4 regions of the Kitasatospora sp. NPDC022785 genome follow, and region 4 is predicted to be linked to each of the others. Evidence: riboswitches for the same ligand, from Rfam matches in the RefSeq annotation. Region 4 holds a riboswitch; each other region holds the start of a gene.
What was found. Region 4 has a riboswitch for cyclic di-AMP ahead of ACZ3YO_RS38740 (transglycosylase family protein). Riboswitches for the same ligand answer to the same signal wherever they lie in the genome.

Region 1: another riboswitch for cyclic di-AMP. It lies ahead of ACZ3YO_RS35795 (M23 family metallopeptidase); the one in region 4 lies ahead of ACZ3YO_RS38740 (transglycosylase family protein).
Region 2: another riboswitch for cyclic di-AMP. It lies ahead of ACZ3YO_RS01175 (C40 family peptidase); the one in region 4 lies ahead of ACZ3YO_RS38740 (transglycosylase family protein).
Region 3: another riboswitch for cyclic di-AMP. It lies ahead of ACZ3YO_RS20080 (M23 family metallopeptidase); the one in region 4 lies ahead of ACZ3YO_RS38740 (transglycosylase family protein).

The regions. Positions count from the first base shown of each region.
Region 1 covers NZ_JBVHHB010000034.1:70,146-72,338, reverse strand. The annotation lists gene ACZ3YO_RS35800 (hypothetical protein) at 1-34, shown strand, start outside; gene ACZ3YO_RS35795 (M23 family metallopeptidase) at 150-1,010, opposite strand; cyclic di-AMP (ydaO/yuaA leader) riboswitch at 1,023-1,181, opposite strand; gene ACZ3YO_RS35790 (YiaA/YiaB family inner membrane protein) at 1,427-1,717, shown strand; gene ACZ3YO_RS35785 (alpha/beta fold hydrolase) at 1,845-2,193, shown strand, end outside.
Region 2 covers NZ_JBVHHB010000001.1:272,586-274,778, forward strand. The annotation lists gene ACZ3YO_RS01170 (C40 family peptidase) at 1-721, shown strand, start outside; cyclic di-AMP (ydaO/yuaA leader) riboswitch at 1,046-1,201, shown strand; gene ACZ3YO_RS01175 (C40 family peptidase) at 1,212-2,193, shown strand, end outside.
Region 3 covers NZ_JBVHHB010000011.1:204,755-206,947, forward strand. The annotation lists gene ACZ3YO_RS20080 (M23 family metallopeptidase) at 161-1,201, opposite strand; cyclic di-AMP (ydaO/yuaA leader) riboswitch at 1,205-1,364, opposite strand; gene ACZ3YO_RS20085 (MFS transporter) at 1,676-2,193, shown strand, end outside.
Region 4 covers NZ_JBVHHB010000046.1:16,817-19,009, reverse strand. The annotation lists gene ACZ3YO_RS38740 (transglycosylase family protein) at 13-1,296, opposite strand; cyclic di-AMP (ydaO/yuaA leader) riboswitch at 1,281-1,445, opposite strand; gene ACZ3YO_RS38735 (hypothetical protein) at 1,837-2,193, shown strand, end outside.

The DNA of each region.
Region 1 (2,193 bases), on a different contig from region 4:
CGACGCCTACCTGGCGCAGCTGCCGGCGGAGTGAGACGCGAAAGGGCGCCCCGGGCCGGGGCGCCCTTTCCTCGCGGTGCGTCAGACGGTGCGGCGTCTCAGACGGTGCGGCGTCTCAGGCGGTGCGGTGCCTCAGGGGATGCGATGCCTCAGGGGGTGATGCCGCGCTGCTCGAACCAGGTCTCCGGGTCGACCGGGGCGCCGCCGCCGGGGCGCACCTCCAGGTGCAGGTGCGGGCCGGTGACGTTTCCGGTGGCGCCGACCTTGCCGAGCTGCTGGCCGGGGACGACCTTGCCGGAGCCCTTGATGATCGAGGAGAGGTGGCAGTACCAGATCTCGGTGCCGTCGGGCAGCGTCTCGACGATCCGGTAGCCGTAGGAGCCGGCCCAGCCGGCCGAGGTGATGGTGCCCTGGCCGACCGCGTAGACGGGGGTGCCGGTGTCCGCGGCGAAGTCCAGGCCGGTGTGCAGGTGGGCCCAGTACGAGGCGCTCTGGCCGTAGTGGGCGGAGAGGTTGTAGTCGCGCACCGGCAGGTTGATGGCGGCGAGCTTGGCCTTCTCGGCCTCCTCGGCGGCCCGCTTGGCCTCCTGCTGCTGCGCGGCACGCTTGGCCTCGGCCTCCTTGGCGGCCTCGAGCCGGGCGGTCTCCTCGGCGGCGGTGCGCTGGCTGTCGGCCTGCTGCTGGATCCGGGCGGCGAGCGCGAGGCCGGGGTCGGCGGCGAGGGTGACCGGGGTCTCGTCGGGGGCCTCGACGGCGGGCGCGGCGGCCGGGGTCGCGGAGGCGAAGCCGGTGGCGCCCAGGGTGGCGGCGACGGCGGTGACGCCGAGCAGTGGCGCGGTCCCGCGGGTCTGACGCGGCATCCGGTGCCGGTTGGCCTCGGCGGTCTGCGGGGCGGCCTCGTCGGAGGGCCCGCCGTACTCGCCGGGGTGGGCGGGCGGCCACGGGTGGTCGAGCAGCTGGGTGCCGGCGGGGGAGCCGGGCAGGTGTGCCGGAGAGTGCGTCGACGCCACGGAGGCGCGCTCCTTTCCTTCCTTCGCGCCTACCGGGTTAGCTGACGGGTTCGGAGCAGGAAGGTCTCCTACGGCTGGGCCTGGGCCCGGCCGATTCACCCCAAGGAACGTGGTTCCCCGGCTCCCTGACCTGCCCGGAGGCCGGTCGGTGGGATTAGGCGACGGCGCACGGTGCCGTCTGGGTACGGCGTTGCGGACCGCGCTGCGTTATCAAACGTTAATCCTAGGAGCCCCTGATTCCAAGCCATCCGTTCGGGGCAGCAGGACACGGTCCGGACACTACGTGACCTGATGGGTGTTTTGGGGGGTTTGACGACAACTGACACTACCGAACGTGATTGGACGTCAACGAACGACCCCCCATCTGAGTACTTCTACTCATGTGCGGCCCGGTCGGACGCGGCCATCCTGGCGCCATGAACGCACCGATGCAGTCACGCACCACGGCCGCGTACTACGTCCAGGCCGTGCTCTCCTTCGCACTCTCCGGCACCACCCTCGCGGTCGGGATCGCCTACCTCCCGGTGGGCGGCTGGACCCGGGCCTTCCTCGGGATCGGCCTGCTCTACACCGTCACCTCCTCGTTCACCCTGGCCAAGGTGATCCGCGACAAGCAGGAGACCAACGAGATCGTCACCCGGGTGGACCAGGCCCGGCTGGAGAAGCTGCTGGCCGAGCACGACCCGTTCAAGGTGGAGGGGGTCTGACGCCCCGCGGCCGCCCGCCCCTCGGGCAAAGCCCCGTCGGCCACTTGACGGCTAAGGCTATTAGCCTTAGCTTTATGGCTATCGGCACACCAGCCGATGACAGTCCCGGCGGACCGAGGAGGCCCCCATGTCCGGCACCACCGCCCCCACCACCCAGTACCTCGACGTTCCCGGCGGCCGGCTCGCCTACGACGACACCGAGCAGGGCGACGGCGCCCCCGTCGTCCTGCTCCCCGGGATGCTCGACAGCCGGGCCGCCTACCGCCACCTGCGCCCGCTGCTGGTCGCCGCCGGCCACCGGGTGATCACGATGGACCTGCGCGGCTTCGGCGAGTCTTCGATCGCCTGGGGGGACTACTCGCCGGCCGCGATCGCCACCGACGTCCTCGCCCTGCTCGACCACCTCGGCATCGAGCGCGCCGTCCTCGCCGGCAACTCGTACACCGGCGCCACCGTGGTCAAGGCCGCCGGGGACG
Region 2 (2,193 bases), on a different contig from region 4:
CCGCACCGGTGGCATCGACCCGTCCGTGCAGCTGATGCTCTCCTCCGACCCGTCCGGCTACCTGGACAAGGCCTCCAGCGTGCAGCAGGCCAGCTCCAGCCAGGCCGACGCGCTCAAGGGCCTCCAGGACCAGCAGCGCCGGCTGGACCAGCAGAAGACCGAGGCCGCCGCGATCCTCGCCTCGCTGGACACCACGACCAAGGACCTGAACCAGTCCAAGGCCGAGGTCAACAAGAAGCTGAAGGAGGCCCAGGACCTGCTGAACTCGCTGAGTGCGGCGGACCGGGCCGCGCTGAAGGCCGCCCAGCAGCAGGACGACCGGGCCTCGCGCGGTAGCGAGCGTGCCGACCTCGGCAGCCTGCCGCAGGCCTCCGGTCTCGCCGGGGCGGCCGTCTCCAACGCGATGAGCAAGCAGGGCTCGCCGTACATCTGGGGCGCCACCGGCCCGAGCACCTTCGACTGCTCCGGCCTGATGGTCTGGGCGTACGGGAAGGCCGGCGTCTCGCTGCCGCGCACCTCGCAGGCACAGGGCAACGTCGGCACCCGGGTGCCCTCGCTCGCCGAGGCCCAGCCGGGCGACCTGATCATCTACCGCGACGACCGCAGCCACGTCGCGATGTACATCGGCAACGGCATGGTGGTGCACGCGCCGCACACCGGCGATGTGGTGAAGGTGATGAAGGCCGACGCGATGAAGATCAACACCATCCGCCGGGTCTGACGGACCGACACGCCCAGGGGCCGGGATCCGGCCCTGTGATCCGCGCCACCTCCGAGCGGGGGTGGCGTCGGTGTTCCCGGCCGTATGTGAGAAATGATCAGCTCCGCGTACGGCGCCCGTCACACCCGGTCATATTCACAAATGAACTTGGGTATTCTTCCGTCTTTTTTCTGACAAGGATTTGAACGGATCACGGTTCTGTTACTAGGGTCGTGCCTCGAACCACCGCACAGTCGATCACCCAGCCTGGGTGGCGGCGGGGGTTTACCGCCGAGTTCGTGAAGCAGCGGGACGGGTCGCAGACCGGTCCGACGGGGAGCCCAGCAGTCGGGGGCGCTGTGGAGCGGAGCCGGGGAACCAATGTTCCTCCGGGGTGAATCGGCGCCAGGTCGGCCGCTGGAACGGCCGGTGAGGCGTCGTAGGGCACGCTTCCGGCCCGAACCCGTCAGCTCACCCGGTAGGCGGGCGTTGGAAGAAGGAGTCCGCCTTCGTGGCGTCCCATCGTCGTCCCAAGCCTGCCGGCCGCGCCCGGGTCTCGATCCTGACCGGTGTCGCCGCCGCTGCCGTCGCCCTCTCCGCGCAGTCCGGCGCCCACGCCGACCCGACGCCGACCAAGGACCAGGTCAAGGAGCAGGTCGACCAGCTCAACGAGCAGGCCGAGCAGGCGACCGAGAAGTACAACGGTGCCCAGGCCAAGCAGCAGGAGCTGCAGAAGCAGGTCGGCGAGCTCCAGGACCAGGTGGCCCGTCAGCAGGCCTCGGTGACCGAGGCCCAGGGCGGCCTCGCCGAGATCGCCGGCGAGCAGTACCGCAACGGCGGCATATCGTCGACCGTCCAGCTGATGCTCTCGTCCAGCCCGGACAACTTCCTGAACCAGGCCGGTGCGCTGACCCAGGCCAGCAGCACCCAGTCCGGTGCGCTGAAGGACCTCCAGGAGCAGCAGCGCAAGCTCGACCAGGACCGCAACGAGGCCCAGGCCAAGCTCGGCGAGCTGGAGACCACCACCCAGCAGCTGAAGGCCTCCAAGGAGGAGGTCCAGGGCAAGCTGGCCAAGGCCCAGGACCTGCTCAACACGCTGACCGAGCAGGAGCGCCAGGCGCTGCGCGCGGCCGAGGAGAAGGCCGCCGCCGAGGCGAAGGCCAAGGCGGACGCCGCCAAGGCCGAGGCGAAGGCCAAGGCCGACGCCGACCGCGCCTCCCGCGACAACAGCCGCACCGACCTCGGTGCGTCGTCCTCGGCGCCGGCCGCCGCCAAGCCCGCCGCGCCGGCCGCCAACGGCTCGCGCGCCGCCGCCGCGATCGCCGCCGCCGAGAGCAAGCTCGGTTCGCCGTACGTCTACGGCGCCACCGGCCCGAGCTCCTTCGACTGCTCCGGCCTCACCGGCTGGGCCTATGCGCAGGCGGGCGTCTCGCTGCCGCGCACCTCGCAGCAGCAGGCCGGTTACGGGACCAACGTCGGCACCAACATCGCCA
Region 3 (2,193 bases), on a different contig from region 4:
CCCGGCCCGCGAAGTAGCTTCGCGAGCCGGGCCGGCCTGGGCGTGTCCCGCGCCCGTTGTTCCGCCGGTGGTGCGGCGATCACCCGGTCGAGCGGTCACCCGACATGACCATCCCGGGAGGTCGTACGCCCCGCACCCTGCGGTGGTCTCTGCCCGAAGGTCAGATGGAGACGCCGTGCGCCCGCAGGTAGGCGATCGGGTCGATGTCCGAGCCGTACTCCGAGCCGGTGCGGATCTCGAAGTGCAGGTGCGGGCCGGTCACGTTGCCGGTCGCACCGGAGAGACCGATCTGCTGGCCGGCGGTGACGGTCTGACCGATCTTCACGCCGATCGAGGACAGGTGCGCGTACTGGGCGTACTTGCCGTCGGCGAGCTTGATCTCGACCTCGTTGCCGTAGGCGCCGCCGTTGCCGGCCTTCACCACGGTGCCGGCCGCGATGGCGCGCAGCGGGGTGCCGGTGGAGGCGACGAAGTCGGCACCGGTGTGGTGGCCGGAGGCCCACATCGAGCCGGCCACGCCGTAGGCGGTGCCGAGCTTCGGGTTGGCGACGGGGGCGACGTAGCCGGAGGTGCTGGCCACCGCGGCCGGGGCCGGGGTGGTGGCCGGGGCGGCCGGCTTGGCGGCGGCGGGCGCCGGCTTGACGGCCGGGGCCTGCGCGGGCTTGGCGGCCTGGACCGGCTTCGGGGCGGCGGCGTGGGTGGCCGGCTTCGCCGAGTCCTGCGAGGCGGGCTTGGCGGGGGCGGCCGGCTTGGCGGCCTCGGCGGCGGCCGGAGCGGCGACGGCCTTGGCGGCGAGCGCGAGCTTCTGGCCCGGGAAGATCAGGTTCGGGTTGGAGCCGACGACCGAGCGGTTGTGGTCGTACAGCGCCTGCCAGCCACCGTCGACGTGCTTGGCGTTGGCGATCTTCGACAGGGTGTCCCCGCCGACGACCTTGTAGCTCTCCTCGACCGGGGCGGCGGCCGGCTTGGCGGCCTCGGCGGCGGCCGGAGCGGCGGCCGGAGCGGCGGCGGCCGGGGCGGCGTCGACGCTGGTGGCGCCGGTCCAGGTGCTGGTCTGCGCGGGCTTCGCGGCCGGGGCGGTGTGGGCCTGGGCGCTGATGGTGGTCACCAGCGGAAGGGCGAACGCGGCGCCGGTGACGGCGGTGGCGATACCGATGCGGGCGGCGCGGGGCAGGGCGATACGACGAGCCTGTGCGGGCATGGGGAATTTCCTCTCCGACGCCTGCGAGGTGAGCTGTCGGGTTCGGGCTGGAGTTGCCCGGCCGCATGCGCGGCTTCACCCCAAGCCGGACCGTGAATTCCGGTCCGGCGACTTACCTTTGGGTCCCCCGCTCCTGCCGTACAGAGTTCAGTTCGTACCACCAGGCAGCGGCAGGACTAGGCGTTCCACCCGGTGGCCACCCGGGCCAACGCCGGGCGGTCGCTGAACTAAAGCCCATCCGATCGGGTGAAGCAATGTCGATCTCTTGAACGGGCAACAAAAGCCGGAATGACGGTGACACTCCGAATGATCGGCTGCACAGTACGTGCACAATCGATTCACCGCGAGCCACTGATCCACGACGCTCCGCCGATTTCGGTGTCCGTCCGCATGCGATCACCTACGGAAAGCCATTCACCGACACACCCCCGGTGACCCTTGTCACGTCGGCCCCCCGGGGCGGACGATCGGGCCGTGACCAACTCCGAGGCCGGCACTCTGCGCCTGGGCACCGCGCAGGGCCGCTGGGTACTACTGGCGACGGTGCTCGGCTCCAGCATGGCGATGCTCGACGGCACGGTCGTGAACGTCGCCCTGCCCCGGATCGGCACCGATCTCGGGGCCCCGCTCGCCGCGCTGCAGTGGACTCTGAACGCCTATCTGCTCACCCTGGCCGGGCTGATCCTGCTCGGCGGCGCGCTCGGGGACCGCTACGGCCGGCGCCGGGTCTTCCTGCTCGGCGTCATCTGGTTCGCCGTCGCCTCGGCGGCCTGCGCCGCCGCACCCACCATCGAGGTGCTGATCGCCGCCCGCGCGGTCCAGGGCATCGGCGGGGCACTGCTCACGCCCGGCTCGCTGGCGATGCTTCAGGCCGTCTACCACCCGGACGACCGCTCGACGGCGGTCGGCCTCTGGTCGGGCCTGGGCGGGGTGTCGGCCGCGGTCGGCCCCTTCCTCGGCGGCTGGCTGGTGGACGGCCCCGGCTGGCGGTG
Region 4 (2,193 bases):
CGCACCTGCGGGTCAGACCCGGCCGGCGAAGTCCGGGGCCCAGTTGGCGATGGTCTGGGTGCGCACGCCCGAGCTGGGGTTGGCGGCCTCGACGTACTTGCCGTCGCCGATGTAGAGCGCGACGTGGTACACGCCGGAGTCCTGGCCGTTGTTGGACCAGAACAGCAGGTCGCCCGGCTTGAGGGCGTCCAGCGAGACGTGGGTGGAGGCGGCGGCCTGGTCGGCGGCGACGCGCGGCACGGAGATGCCCGCGGCGCGCAGCGCGGCCTGGGTCAGGCCGGAGCAGTCCCAGCCGCCGTTGCCGGTGCCGCCGTAGACGTACGCCTGGCCGACCTTCGACTCGGCGAAGGCGACCGCGGCGGCCATGCTGCCGGTGGCGGCCTGCGCGGGCGCCTGGGTGTCGGCCTGGGCGGCCGGGGCCTGCGCGGCCGGCTTGGCGGCGGCGGTGCCCGCGGCGGCCTGGCCGGAGTTGCCGGCGGAACGGTTGAACCAGTCGAAGTTCTTGCCGGACTCGTCCGAGGCCTGGTCCTTGGCGCGGTCACCGAAGGTCAGGTGCTGGCCCGGGTAGATGACGTGCGGGCCGTCGGTCAGGGTGGAGCGGTTGAGCTCGTACAGCCGCTCCCAGCCGCCCTGGACGTGGTTCTTGTCGGCGATCGAGGCGAGCCAGTCGCCGGCGACCACGGTGTAGTCGTTGGAGGCGGCCTTGTCCTGCCACTTCTGCGACCAGTCGTGGCCGCCCTGCGGCTTGGCGGAGTCGGTGGAGGCCGGGGCCTGGTCGGCCTTCGGCGCGGCCGGCTTGGCGGCGGCCTGGGGCTGCGCCTGGGTGGCCGGCTTGGCGGCCGGGGCCGGGGTCTGCGCGGCGGGCTTGGCGGCGGTGGTGGTGTCGACGGCGGCGGGGGTGCCGCCCTTGGTCAGACCGGCCTGGACGGAGCAGACGGGCCAAGCGCCGGGGCCCTGGACGGCGAGCACCTTCTCGGCGATCGCGATCTGCTGGTCCTTGGTGGCGAGGTCGGCGCGGGCCGCGTACGCGGTGCCACCGAACGCGGCCCAGGTGCTGTTGGTGAACTGGAGGCCGCCGTAGAAGCCGTTGCCGGTGTTGATGCTCCAGTTGCCGGTGCTCTCGCACTGGGCGACCTTGTCCCAGGTGGCGACGGAGGCGGCGGAGGCGGTGCCGGTGGTCAGGCAGGGGACGGTGAGGCCGATGCCGACGACGCCGAGGGTGGCGATCGCGCGACGGGTACGGCCGGACAGGCGGGTGCCGTTGGTGGGCAGCATGAAGATGCGGTCCTCTCCCACGCCTGCGAGGTGAGCTGTCGGATTCGGGCTGGAGTTGCCCGGCCGCGCTGTGGACGCGGCTTCACCCCTAGCCCTGAACCGGTACGCGGACCGGTCCGGGGCGACTTACCTGTGGTTCCCCCGCTCCTGCCGTGGTGCGTTTCTGCGCTGCCAGCGCACCCGACGGCAGGACTCGGCGTTGCGGATGAGCTGGGTCCGTGTGGCCACGAACGGGGAGCACGTTAAGCAGACTTAAGTTCAAACCGCAAACATGTGTGACGCTCGTCACGGTTTGCGGAACACGTGCCGTATGGCTGTCCACCATGATCAGAAATGACCGTTTTCGCGCAACGCCCGTCGGGGTCAACGCAACTGCCTATGCTTCAGAGGGTCAGGACTGACGCAGCCGTCTGGGGGGAGGGCTACGCAACGATGGCCATGGACGAGGAGCCGGACGCCGGTCGGCCGGCGGAAGAGCGTCGCCGGGTGTACCGCGGGGCAAAACGTCGCAGACCGGACATCCCGCCCGCTGATCCCCGAACTGCCGTACGCCGCCGGACGATGCTGCGCTGGCTCGCCGTCGGCACGGTGTTCGCGGCGGTCAGCGGCGAGGAGATCCTGCGCCGCTCGCCGGGCGGCCCGGACGCGGCGGGGACGCACCCGGACGGGACGGGCCCGGGCACGGCGGGGACGGACCCGGACGCGGCCGGGATGGACCACGGGGCGCCGCCTCCCGCCGGCACCCAGGACGGCACCCCCGCCGCACCCGGGCAGCCCGCCGCGGCGCCCACCGTCGACCAGGGCGGCCGCCGCTGGTCCGACCCGACCGGCTGGGGCGGCAGGACACCCGGCCCGCAGAGCGCCGTCCGGATCACCGACAAGGTGCTGCTCGACACCGACGCCACCGTCGCCTCGCTG